DNA from 2 places in the Trinickia violacea genome. Region 2 is predicted to be linked to the other one. Evidence: riboswitches for the same ligand, from Rfam matches in the RefSeq annotation. Region 2 holds a riboswitch; the other holds the start of a gene.

The links. A riboswitch is a leader RNA that binds a small molecule or an ion and turns the genes downstream of it on or off. The one in region 2 is predicted to bind ZMP and ZTP.
Region 1: it holds a riboswitch for ZMP and ZTP, as region 2 does, so the genes downstream of both, glyA (serine hydroxymethyltransferase) here and FAZ95_RS33515 (LysE family translocator) in region 2, are expected to answer to the same signal.

Annotation. Positions count from the first base shown of each region.
Region 1 covers NZ_CP040077.1:3,994,315-3,998,911, reverse strand. The annotation lists gene ybgC (tol-pal system-associated acyl-CoA thioesterase) at 61-531, opposite strand; gene ydfG (bifunctional NADP-dependent 3-hydroxy acid dehydrogenase/3-hydroxypropionate dehydrogenase YdfG) at 599-1,345, opposite strand; ZMP/ZTP riboswitch at 1,677-1,777, shown strand; gene glyA (serine hydroxymethyltransferase) at 1,946-3,193, shown strand; gene nrdR (transcriptional regulator NrdR) at 3,200-3,682, shown strand; gene FAZ95_RS18230 (GspH/FimT family pseudopilin) at 3,843-4,418, shown strand; gene FAZ95_RS18225 (type IV pilus modification PilV family protein) at 4,415-4,597, shown strand, end outside.
Region 2 covers NZ_CP040078.1:2,549,682-2,554,278, forward strand. The annotation lists gene FAZ95_RS33505 (M20 family metallopeptidase) at 1-1,021, opposite strand, end outside; gene FAZ95_RS33510 (superinfection immunity protein) at 1,207-1,518, shown strand; ZMP/ZTP riboswitch at 1,686-1,769, shown strand; gene FAZ95_RS33515 (LysE family translocator) at 1,803-2,435, shown strand; gene FAZ95_RS33520 (cytochrome P450) at 2,589-3,830, opposite strand; gene FAZ95_RS33525 (YodC family protein) at 3,964-4,233, opposite strand.

The DNA.
Region 1 (4,597 bases), on a different replicon from region 2:
CGAACCATGCTTAGTATCGTTGCGGGCGATACAAGTTCATTGGCAGAGTCTCAACGGTGTTTATGCACTTGCCGTTGACACGTTCGTTGGATTTACACCCGGTCCGCGCCGCAGCGCGGCGAGCACCGGCGCGGGAATCGCCGCGGGTTTCAGCGCGCCGCGATCGACGCAGCCGACGCGAATCTGGCCCGTCGCGAGCAGCACGTCGTCGCGCCAGGCTTCTTGCGTGAAGTCGACCGACGCCCGTCCGATCCGCTCGATGCGGCTCGCGATGGTGACGACATCGTCGAGGCGGGCCGGCGCGTGATAGTCGAGCGCGGTGCTCCGGACGACGAAAACCACGCCGTCCTCGTCGGCAAGCCGGCACTGGTCGACGCCGCACGCGCGCAGCCACTCGGTGCGCGCGCGCTCGAAATACTTCAGGTAGTTCGCGTAGAAGACGATGCCGCCTGCGTCGGTATCTTCGTAATACACGCGGATCGGCCACGTGAAGCCGATTTCCGCCCCAGAACGGCTGGTGGTCAGTTTCATGACCCGGCATTTTACCGGAACGCGCGAGCGCGTCTCAAAACTCTGGGCATCCTCCTTGCGAAGCCCGTCAGCTCCGGTGCACCGAGAGTCCCGCGAACGATTGAGCAACCGGCATCAGCTCGATCGTGTTGATGTTGACATGCTTGGGTCGCGTCGCGATCCAGTAGATCGAGTCGGCGATGTCCTCGGGGCTCAGCGGCTCCACGTTGTCGTAGAACCTCGCGGCTTTCTCGTCGTCGCCCTTGAAGCGCACGTTCGAGAACTCGGTGCCCCCGCACAGGCCCGGCTCGATATCGGTCACGCGCAGCGCGGTGCCCGCGAGGTCCGCGCGCAGGTTCAGGCTGAACTGCCGGACGAAAGCCTTGGTCGCGCCGTAGACGTTGCCGCCTGCGTACGGGTAGCTCCCGGCCGTCGAGCCCAAATTGACGATATGACCGCGATTGCGCTCGACCATGCCCGGCAGGAGCGCGCGGGTGACGGTGACGAGACCGGTGCAGTTGGTCTCGATCATCGTGTGCCAGTCGTCGAGATTGGCGCGCTGGGCCGGTTCGAGCCCAAGCGCGAGGCCGGCGTTGTTGACGAGCACGTCGATAGCGGCGAAGTCCTTCGGCAGCGCTGCCGGCACGGCTTCGACGGCGGCGCGATCGCGCACGTCGAGTTCGAACGGCAGAAGGGCGTCGCCGAGTTCGGCGGCGAGCGCGTCGAGACGGTCTTTGCGGCGCGCGGTGGCGACAACGCGATGGCCCCCGCTGACGAATGCGCGGGCGATGGCGGCGCCGAAGCCGGCGGAGGCGCCTGTGACAAACACGATCATTGCTGGTCCCTGGTCGGGTCGATGGATGGGAAAAACGGAAGCTAGAGAGCCTACTTCCATTGCGATTTCGCGGCAAGAATGGCCTTTGGCCGATGGTGTGGCAAAGCCGCGGTCCGGCTCTCGTGCGCGTTCGCAAACGATTACGCTTGGCGGCGATGCGCGAAGTGCCCGGCGAAGCCCCGGCGGACGGCGCCATTCGGACGTTTTGCGGCATCTGCCGCAGGGCCTGAAATTGGCTGCGAAGCCCGCCGGGCGGGGGCTTCGCGCGATGGTTCGAACCGGATGCGTCATGCGGTTGCCTATTCAATGAGGTTCCAATAAACTAACGCGCTCATCCCTGCGTGACTGGCGATAGCACCCCATCGGGGTCAAGGTGGAGCCACCCACCGTGAAGCGCAGGGTGCCGTTTTGCCGTTCGCCTGGGCAGCCGTGAGTCGCGCATCGTCGATTGCGCCGCTGCTGGCTGCCGCGCCCCGCGTAACGGATCCTCATGACTTCATCCGCCACGTCAGGGCTGGCCCAGCCGCCAGCAGCGCAGCGTACGATCGGTACGTTTCCGCGCACGCTCCGGTCAACCTGCACACACTTTACGGAACCCGTATGTTTGACAGAGCCCAAAGCACCATCGCCAACGTCGATCCAGAAATCTGGAAAGCGATCCAACAGGAAAACCACCGTCAGGAAGAGCACATCGAACTGATCGCGTCGGAAAACTACACGAGCCCCGCCGTGATGGCCGCTCAGGGCTCGCAGCTCACGAACAAGTACGCCGAAGGCTACCCGGGCAAGCGCTATTACGGCGGTTGCGAATATGTCGACGTCGTCGAGCAGCTCGCAATCGACCGCGTGAAGGAGCTCTTCGGCGCGGAAGCCGCCAACGTGCAGCCGAATTCGGGCTCGCAGGCCAACCAGGGCGTGTTCTTCGCGATGTTGAAGCCGGGTGACACGATCATGGGCATGAGCCTCGCCCACGGCGGCCACCTGACGCACGGCTCGCCCGTAAACATGTCGGGCAAGTGGTTCAACGTCGTCAGCTACGGTCTGAACGAAGCCGAAGACATCGACTACGACGCCGCCGAAAAGCTCGCGCAGGAACACAAGCCGAAGCTGATCGTCGGGGGCGCGTCGGCATTCGCGCTGCGCATCGATTTCGAGCGCCTCGCGAAGATCGCGAAGTCGGTCGGCGCGTACCTGATGGTCGACATGGCGCACTACGCGGGCCTGATCGCCGCGGGCGTCTATCCGAACCCGGTACCGCACGCCGATTTCGTCACGACGACCACCCATAAGAGCCTGCGCGGCCCGCGCGGCGGCGTGATCCTGATGAAAGCCGAGTACGAGAAGCCGATCAATTCGGCGATCTTCCCGGGCATCCAGGGCGGTCCGCTCATGCACGTGATCGCCGCCAAGGCTGTCGCGTTCAAGGAAGCACTGTCGCCGGAATTCAAGGCGTACCAGCAGCAAGTCGTCGACAACGCCCGTGTGCTGGCGGAAACGCTCGTGAAGCGCGGCCTGCGCATCGTGTCGGGCCGCACGGAAAGCCACGTGATGCTCGTCGACCTGCGCGCGAAGCACATCACGGGCAAGGCGGCGGAAGCGGCACTCGGCGCGGCGCACATCACCGTCAACAAGAACGCGATTCCGAACGATCCGGAAAAGCCGTTCGTCACGAGCGGCATTCGCCTCGGCTCGCCGGCGATGACGACGCGCGGCTTCGGCGTGAAGGAAGCCGAGCAAGTGGGCAACCTGATCGCCGACGTGCTCGACAACCCGGAAGACGCCGCCACGATCGAACGTGTGCGCGGGCAAGTCGCCGAGCTGACGAAGCGTTTCCCGGTCTACCGCTGATCGCCTATGCGCTGCCCCTTTTGCCGGCATGACGATACGCAAGTGGTGGATTCGCGCGTATCCGAGGACGGCGCCGCGATTCGGCGGCGCCGCCGCTGTTCGGCCTGCGACAAACGTTTTACGACGTACGAGCGGGTCGAGCTGGCATTGCCGGCGGTCGTCAAGAAGGACGGCAGCCGCACCGAATTCGACCGCCGCAAGATCGCCGCGAGCATGCAACTGGCGCTGCGAAAGCGCCCGGTGGCAGCCGATGCGATCGACGCGGCGGTCGCCCGCATCGAGTATCAGTTGCTTGGTAGCGGCGAGCGCGAGGTCAAGAGTGATCGCCTCGGTGAACTCGTGATGAGCGAGTTGCGACAGCTCGATACCATCGCCTACGTGCGTTTTGCTTCTGTCTACCGGCAATTCGAAGATGTCTCCGAGTTCGCTGACATCATCGAAGAGGCCCGCCGCGCCGCAGCGCCGGCCAAATCGTCGCGCAAGCGCTGATTCTTCATATCGCTTCATCGCATTTCCTGCCTGCTTTTTCGCTGTGACACACGATTCTTGCGTGTGATCGCGCTCGCGCGCCACTAGGCCGAATGGCCGATTGTGGCGTCCCGGCGTTGCCGCTAGATTCGTCGTGTGCGGACAGCTGGGAAATTTCGGAATGCAAAGCAAAATCGTGTCGAGAGCGGGGCCGCGTGGGAGCTGCTGCAAGGGTTTCACGCTCGTGGAATTGTTGGTCGTGGCCGTGCTCGTTGCGCTTTTTGCCGTGATGGCGATGCCGTCTTTCATCGCTTGGCGAATGCGGGATCAAGTCGATGCGCGGGCAAGGGTGCTCGTGTCCAGTTTGACCTACGCGCGCAGCGAAGCGATCCGGCGCGGCGTGCGCGTTACGCTTTGCCGGATCGATGCGGCGCGCCGTTGTCTAGCGGCGCGAACTCCATGCGACGACGGTGCGCTCGATTGGTCGTGCGGATGGGCGGTGATGGCCGACGCGCGCGTTGCACCTTCCATTTTGCGCATGCAGTCGCGCATGGCGGCGGTTGCCATTCAGGGAAGCGCTGCTGAGATCGCTTTTACTCCGCCTGCAGGACAGGTGATCGGCGGTTTCCGGAGTCTCGAGGTGGCGCCGCGCGAGGTCGGAGCCAGCACGCGCGGCGACGGCTGGCGACGCTGCATCCGCATCGCCGCGGGCGGGCGCGCCAGGCTCACCGAAGGCCGTTGCGGGAGCGCGGCATGAAAGTGCGGTCGTGGCGTAAAGGGCAGGGCGGAACGCTGCTCGAAGTGTTGGTCGCGGTCGCGCTGATGGCAGTTAGCGCGCTTGGCGTGATTTCCGTGCAGTTATCGATGGCGCGCGGTGAAACCGTGGTGGCGATGCGCGAGCGCGCTGCGCTGATCGCGGACTCGATGGCCGAAGCG
Region 2 (4,597 bases):
GCGGCGGCAAGCCCTGCGCGCCGGTCACCGACAGGGACGGCCGCCACGTCGAGTTCAACAGCGCCTCGCAGGCGTCGGTCGTGGTGGGCAGCACCGGCTTGCCGTCCTGGCCGCAGGCGAACGGCACGGTCTTCCAGACGCTGTCGCCGAGGATGCCCGCCGTCACCTCGGCTTCGCGCAGACGATTCGCCGGAATCGCGCAGTGAAAAGCGCTCGGCAGCAGATTGCCGGTCCCGGCATCCTCGAGACGCGCAAACAGTTGCCGCATGATGCGGAAGCTCGATGGCGCGATGCCGCCATAGCCGCCCGAGTGAATCCCTTCGTCGAGCACTTCGACTTCGAGGTCGCCGGAGACGAGCCCGCGCAGCGACGTCGTCAGCCACAGCTGATCGTAGTTGCCGGCGCCCGAATCGAGGCAGACGACGAGGCCGACGGTGCCGAGCCGGTCGCGCAGCGCGTCGACGTACGGCAGCAGATCGTAGCTGCCCGACTCTTCGCACGTTTCGATCAGCCCGACGCAACGCGGCCGCTCGACGCCCTGCGCATCGAGCGCGGCCAGTGCGCTGATGCTCGCGTAAATCGCATAGCCGTCGTCGGCGCCGCCGCGGCCGTACAGCTTGCCGTCCTCGAATTTCGGCTGCCACGGGCCGAGGTCGTTGCGCCAGCCGTCGAATTCCGGCTGTTTGTCGAGGTGGCCGTACAGCACGATCGTCTCGGTGCTGCCCGAGCGCGTGGCGGGCGACTCGAAGAAGATCACCGGCGTGCGGCCCGGGATCCGCACGACTTCGAGCTTCAACCCGCGCACGGGCTGCGACTCGGCCCATTGCGCCGCGTCCGTCACGACCCGCTCGATGAAGCCGTTGCGCGACCAGTCCGCATCGAAAGCGGGACTCTTCGCGGGGACGGCGATGTAGTCGGTCAGCGCGGGAACGATTTCGTCGTTCCATTTGCGATCGACGAACGCGACGAGCGCGTCTTGATCGAGTTGGATGGAGTGCTGGGTCGTGTCGGCGGAGGTCATGTTCGATTGTCCGATCGGTCGGTCAAAACGCACATGATAGACCTGATCGGGGCCGCGCTTGCTGCCTGCTTAGCGCCAGCTTGCGCATTGCCGATGGAGCAGCGCAGCATGCCCGCCTTAGTTCCGCTGCACGAAACTGTCGATCGCGCGACAATCGGTATACAGCATCCTTTGGAGAACCTGACATGCAAGGCGGAATCGTCGCTCAAACCGTCGAGTTGGTGATTGCGCTTGCCGTTTACTTCCTGCCGGCAATCATCGCCGACCGGCGCAAACGTCACGATATCCTCGTCCTCGCGCTCTTCAACGCCTGCCTCGGGTGGACCGTCGTCGGCTGGATCATCGCGCTCTTCTGGGCCCTCCAGCCGAATCCTCCGGCCGATGTCGCCGACGATGTCAACAAAAAGCGCCGCCTCATCAGCCTCAGCACGTTTTCCAAGGGGCTCGCCGAACGCGTGCAGGCACGGGCGGCGAAGCGCGACCGGGCGCGTAATTGAGTGGGGCGGCCTACCGCGCGCCGGGCTGCCGGGGGGCGGCCTACCGCGCGCCGGACTGCCGGGTGGCGGCCAACCGCGGGCCGGCCTGCCGCGTTCGAGCCACTAGACAATCGCCCTGCCGCCCTACCGCCCGCCTCAACACCATCCCAAAAAGCATGCAATAATCGCCGGGCTCGCGTAACTGGCGCTTAAAGATGGATCACCATCAGGAAACGCGAAGCGTATTGCCGCCGCGCGCCTGGGCACGTCCTGACCCATTGACTCGTCTCACTGGAGTGCTTGCGATGCCCGACTTTCCCCGTCTCGCCGCGTTCGGCCTGATTGCCCTCGGCATGGTGCTCACGCCCGGCCCGAACATGATCTACCTGATTTCCCGCTCGATCTGCCAGGGCCGCGCCGCCGGCCTGATCTCGCTTGCCGGTGTCGCCCTCGGTTTTGTCTTTTATATGCTGTGTGCCGCATTCGGTATTACGGTGCTCGTGCTCGCCGTGCCGTATGCGTATGACGCGCTACGTTTCGGCGGCGCGCTCTATCTGCTGTATCTCGCCTGGCAAGCCGTCAAACCCGGCGGACGCTCGCCGTTCGAAGTGCGCGATCTGCCCAAGGACAGCCCGCGCAAGCTGTTCGCGATGGGGCTCGCCACCAATCTGCTGAATCCGAAGGCGGCGGTGCTGTACTTGTCGCTGCTGCCGCAATTCATCGATCCCGCGCACGGCAGCGTGCTCAGGCAATCGCTCGCACTGGGGACGACGCAAATCGTCATCAGCATCTGCGTCAATGCGACGATCGCGATCATGGCGGGCTCGATCGCGGCGTTTCTCGGCGACCGACCCGCCTGGATCAAGGTCCAGCGCTGGCTGATGGGTACGGTGCTCGCGGGGCTCGCGCTGCGGATGGCGACTGAAGCGCGGCGTTGATGCCCTAGCGCGGCGTTGATGCCCTAGCCGGATGGCGCGCTTGAGGATGTCCATGCCGCGGGGCACGCGCGTCGTCGAACGCGGTGACGGCGCGTTGCATGCACCCGTTGGTATACAAGATGCAGCCCTTTGTGTTCGGTATACATATAGTGTCTAGTCGCCGCCTGCCGCTGACCGTGCTTCTCGCACCTCGGCAAATATAGGCAGCCTCAGATTGGCCGACGCGCGATAAGTCCAAGCGAGGTCGTTGCGGTGCGCAAGCGTGGTGCGATCGAGCAGCACGTCGATGGCGGTCGATGCGATGGCGTAGGCCAGTTGGTCGCCTGGACATGCATGGATGCCGTGGCCGAACCCGAATACGCGGCAATCGTCCCGATCGAGCAGGAATTCATGCGGTCGCGCATTCGCGGCCGGATCGCGGTTCGCCGCCGCGAGAAGCACGAGAATCGCCGCGCCGGCTTCGACCCGCTCGCCGCAGACCGTGGTTTCGGTCGCAGCAAAGCGCCGCGTGTTTTGCACCGAGGCATCGAAACGGCTCGTCTCGCGAATCAAATCGGCAAGCTTGCGCGGCGTGCGCCGCACCTCGTCTTCCACTCCCGCCTGCGTCATCAGCGCGACGACGGCGTTGCCGATCAGGCCGGCGGTCGCGTCGTAGGTTTGCGACAGCAGGCCAACGAGGTTCGCGATCAACGCATCGGCGTCGTCCCAACCGGTGGACTGCGCTTCACGCTGCACGAGGGCAACGAGTGATGCACCTTCCATCGACGTCGCGTCCGGCAAACGGCCGCCGCGGACATCATTGCCGGCGGCGGCATCCGCCACCAGCGTCTTGACGCACTGCACGAGCCTAAGCGCGGCGTCGTTCGCACAAGCAAGCTGCTCTGGCGTGCTCAAAGCCGAAAGACAGGCGACGAAATCGGCCATCCATGCGGCGACCTCGGGCAACACGTCATCGGCAAATCCAAGCAGCGACGCGACGACCTGCACCGGCATTTCAAATAACCATGCCGACACATCGCCTGGCCGTCGCAAATCACGCTCGGAACGTTCGGCGATGCGGCGCGCCCGCAGCGTCACGATTTGCAAATCGAGACTGCCGAGCGCACGCCGCAAGGCGAGCTTAGGCGCCCGATGAGCCGCGCCATCGTTCATGCGAGCGAGCCGTGCAAACACTTCGCCCGACGGCGCACCCGCAATCGCTTTCGGCACAGGCTCGGCTGCGGGCCTCACCTGCAACTCGGGATGCTCGAGCACCTCGGTGACCGCAGCCGCACTCGACGCCACCCATAACCGCAGCCGCGGCTCGAACACGAAGGGCGAACGAGCCGCAAGCTCGGCGTAATAAGGGTAGGGATTGGCGTGAACGACCGCGCGGATAGGATCGATTGAGTTCATGCCGGGCAGTATGTCAGCCGGACGATGCTCAACGTTTCAGTCTGAAGCGAAGTGTGCGCGCGCATGCCGCGGGTCCAGCCACGCGGATGCAGGGACGCTTCGGCGGCACTAGAAGACCGCCGAAGCGCAAACCTTAGAAGGCGTTACGGATAGGACTCGCGTAGCTGCGCAAATGCACGGAACCCGGAGAAATGGAGCGCGGTTCGCGTTTGACGTCGTCCCGCGAGAACAGGTCCTGGCGCAGCTCGCCACGGTCGTCGAACCACTGGCAGCGCAGCCAATCGCCATCGGCGAATTGCACGGGTCCAACATCAGTAATGGTCATGCGCGGTCCGCCCACTTTGAGCGTCACCACGTCGCCTACGAAAAACTGTGCCATCTGTGTACAGGTAGCTGTAAGCATATACGCCCCGATATAGATCTAAGTTTGAGGATTGCAGTCTGTGCGTCGGCAAACACAAGAATCAAATATGAATCTCACTTCCGGCTGCCAAAAAGAAAGCCCCCAACATAGAAGCAGGCTAACAATAGAATATTTCTTCTACAAGCAATTTTATCAAAAACCCTATCCCGCCCGGGTTTTTCCTGAGTGCTGTCCCAAGAGTAACAGTATGTTTCCTCAGACATACGGCGATTGCAGACATAAAATCGCAATAATGTTTTGCGGCGCAAGAAACGTCCGCGCCAGCGTTGCCGCTCCGGCCAGCCTTCCATGTGACCAACGGGCAATGTGCGGAAGCCTCAATATCCGTTGCACGTGGCGTATG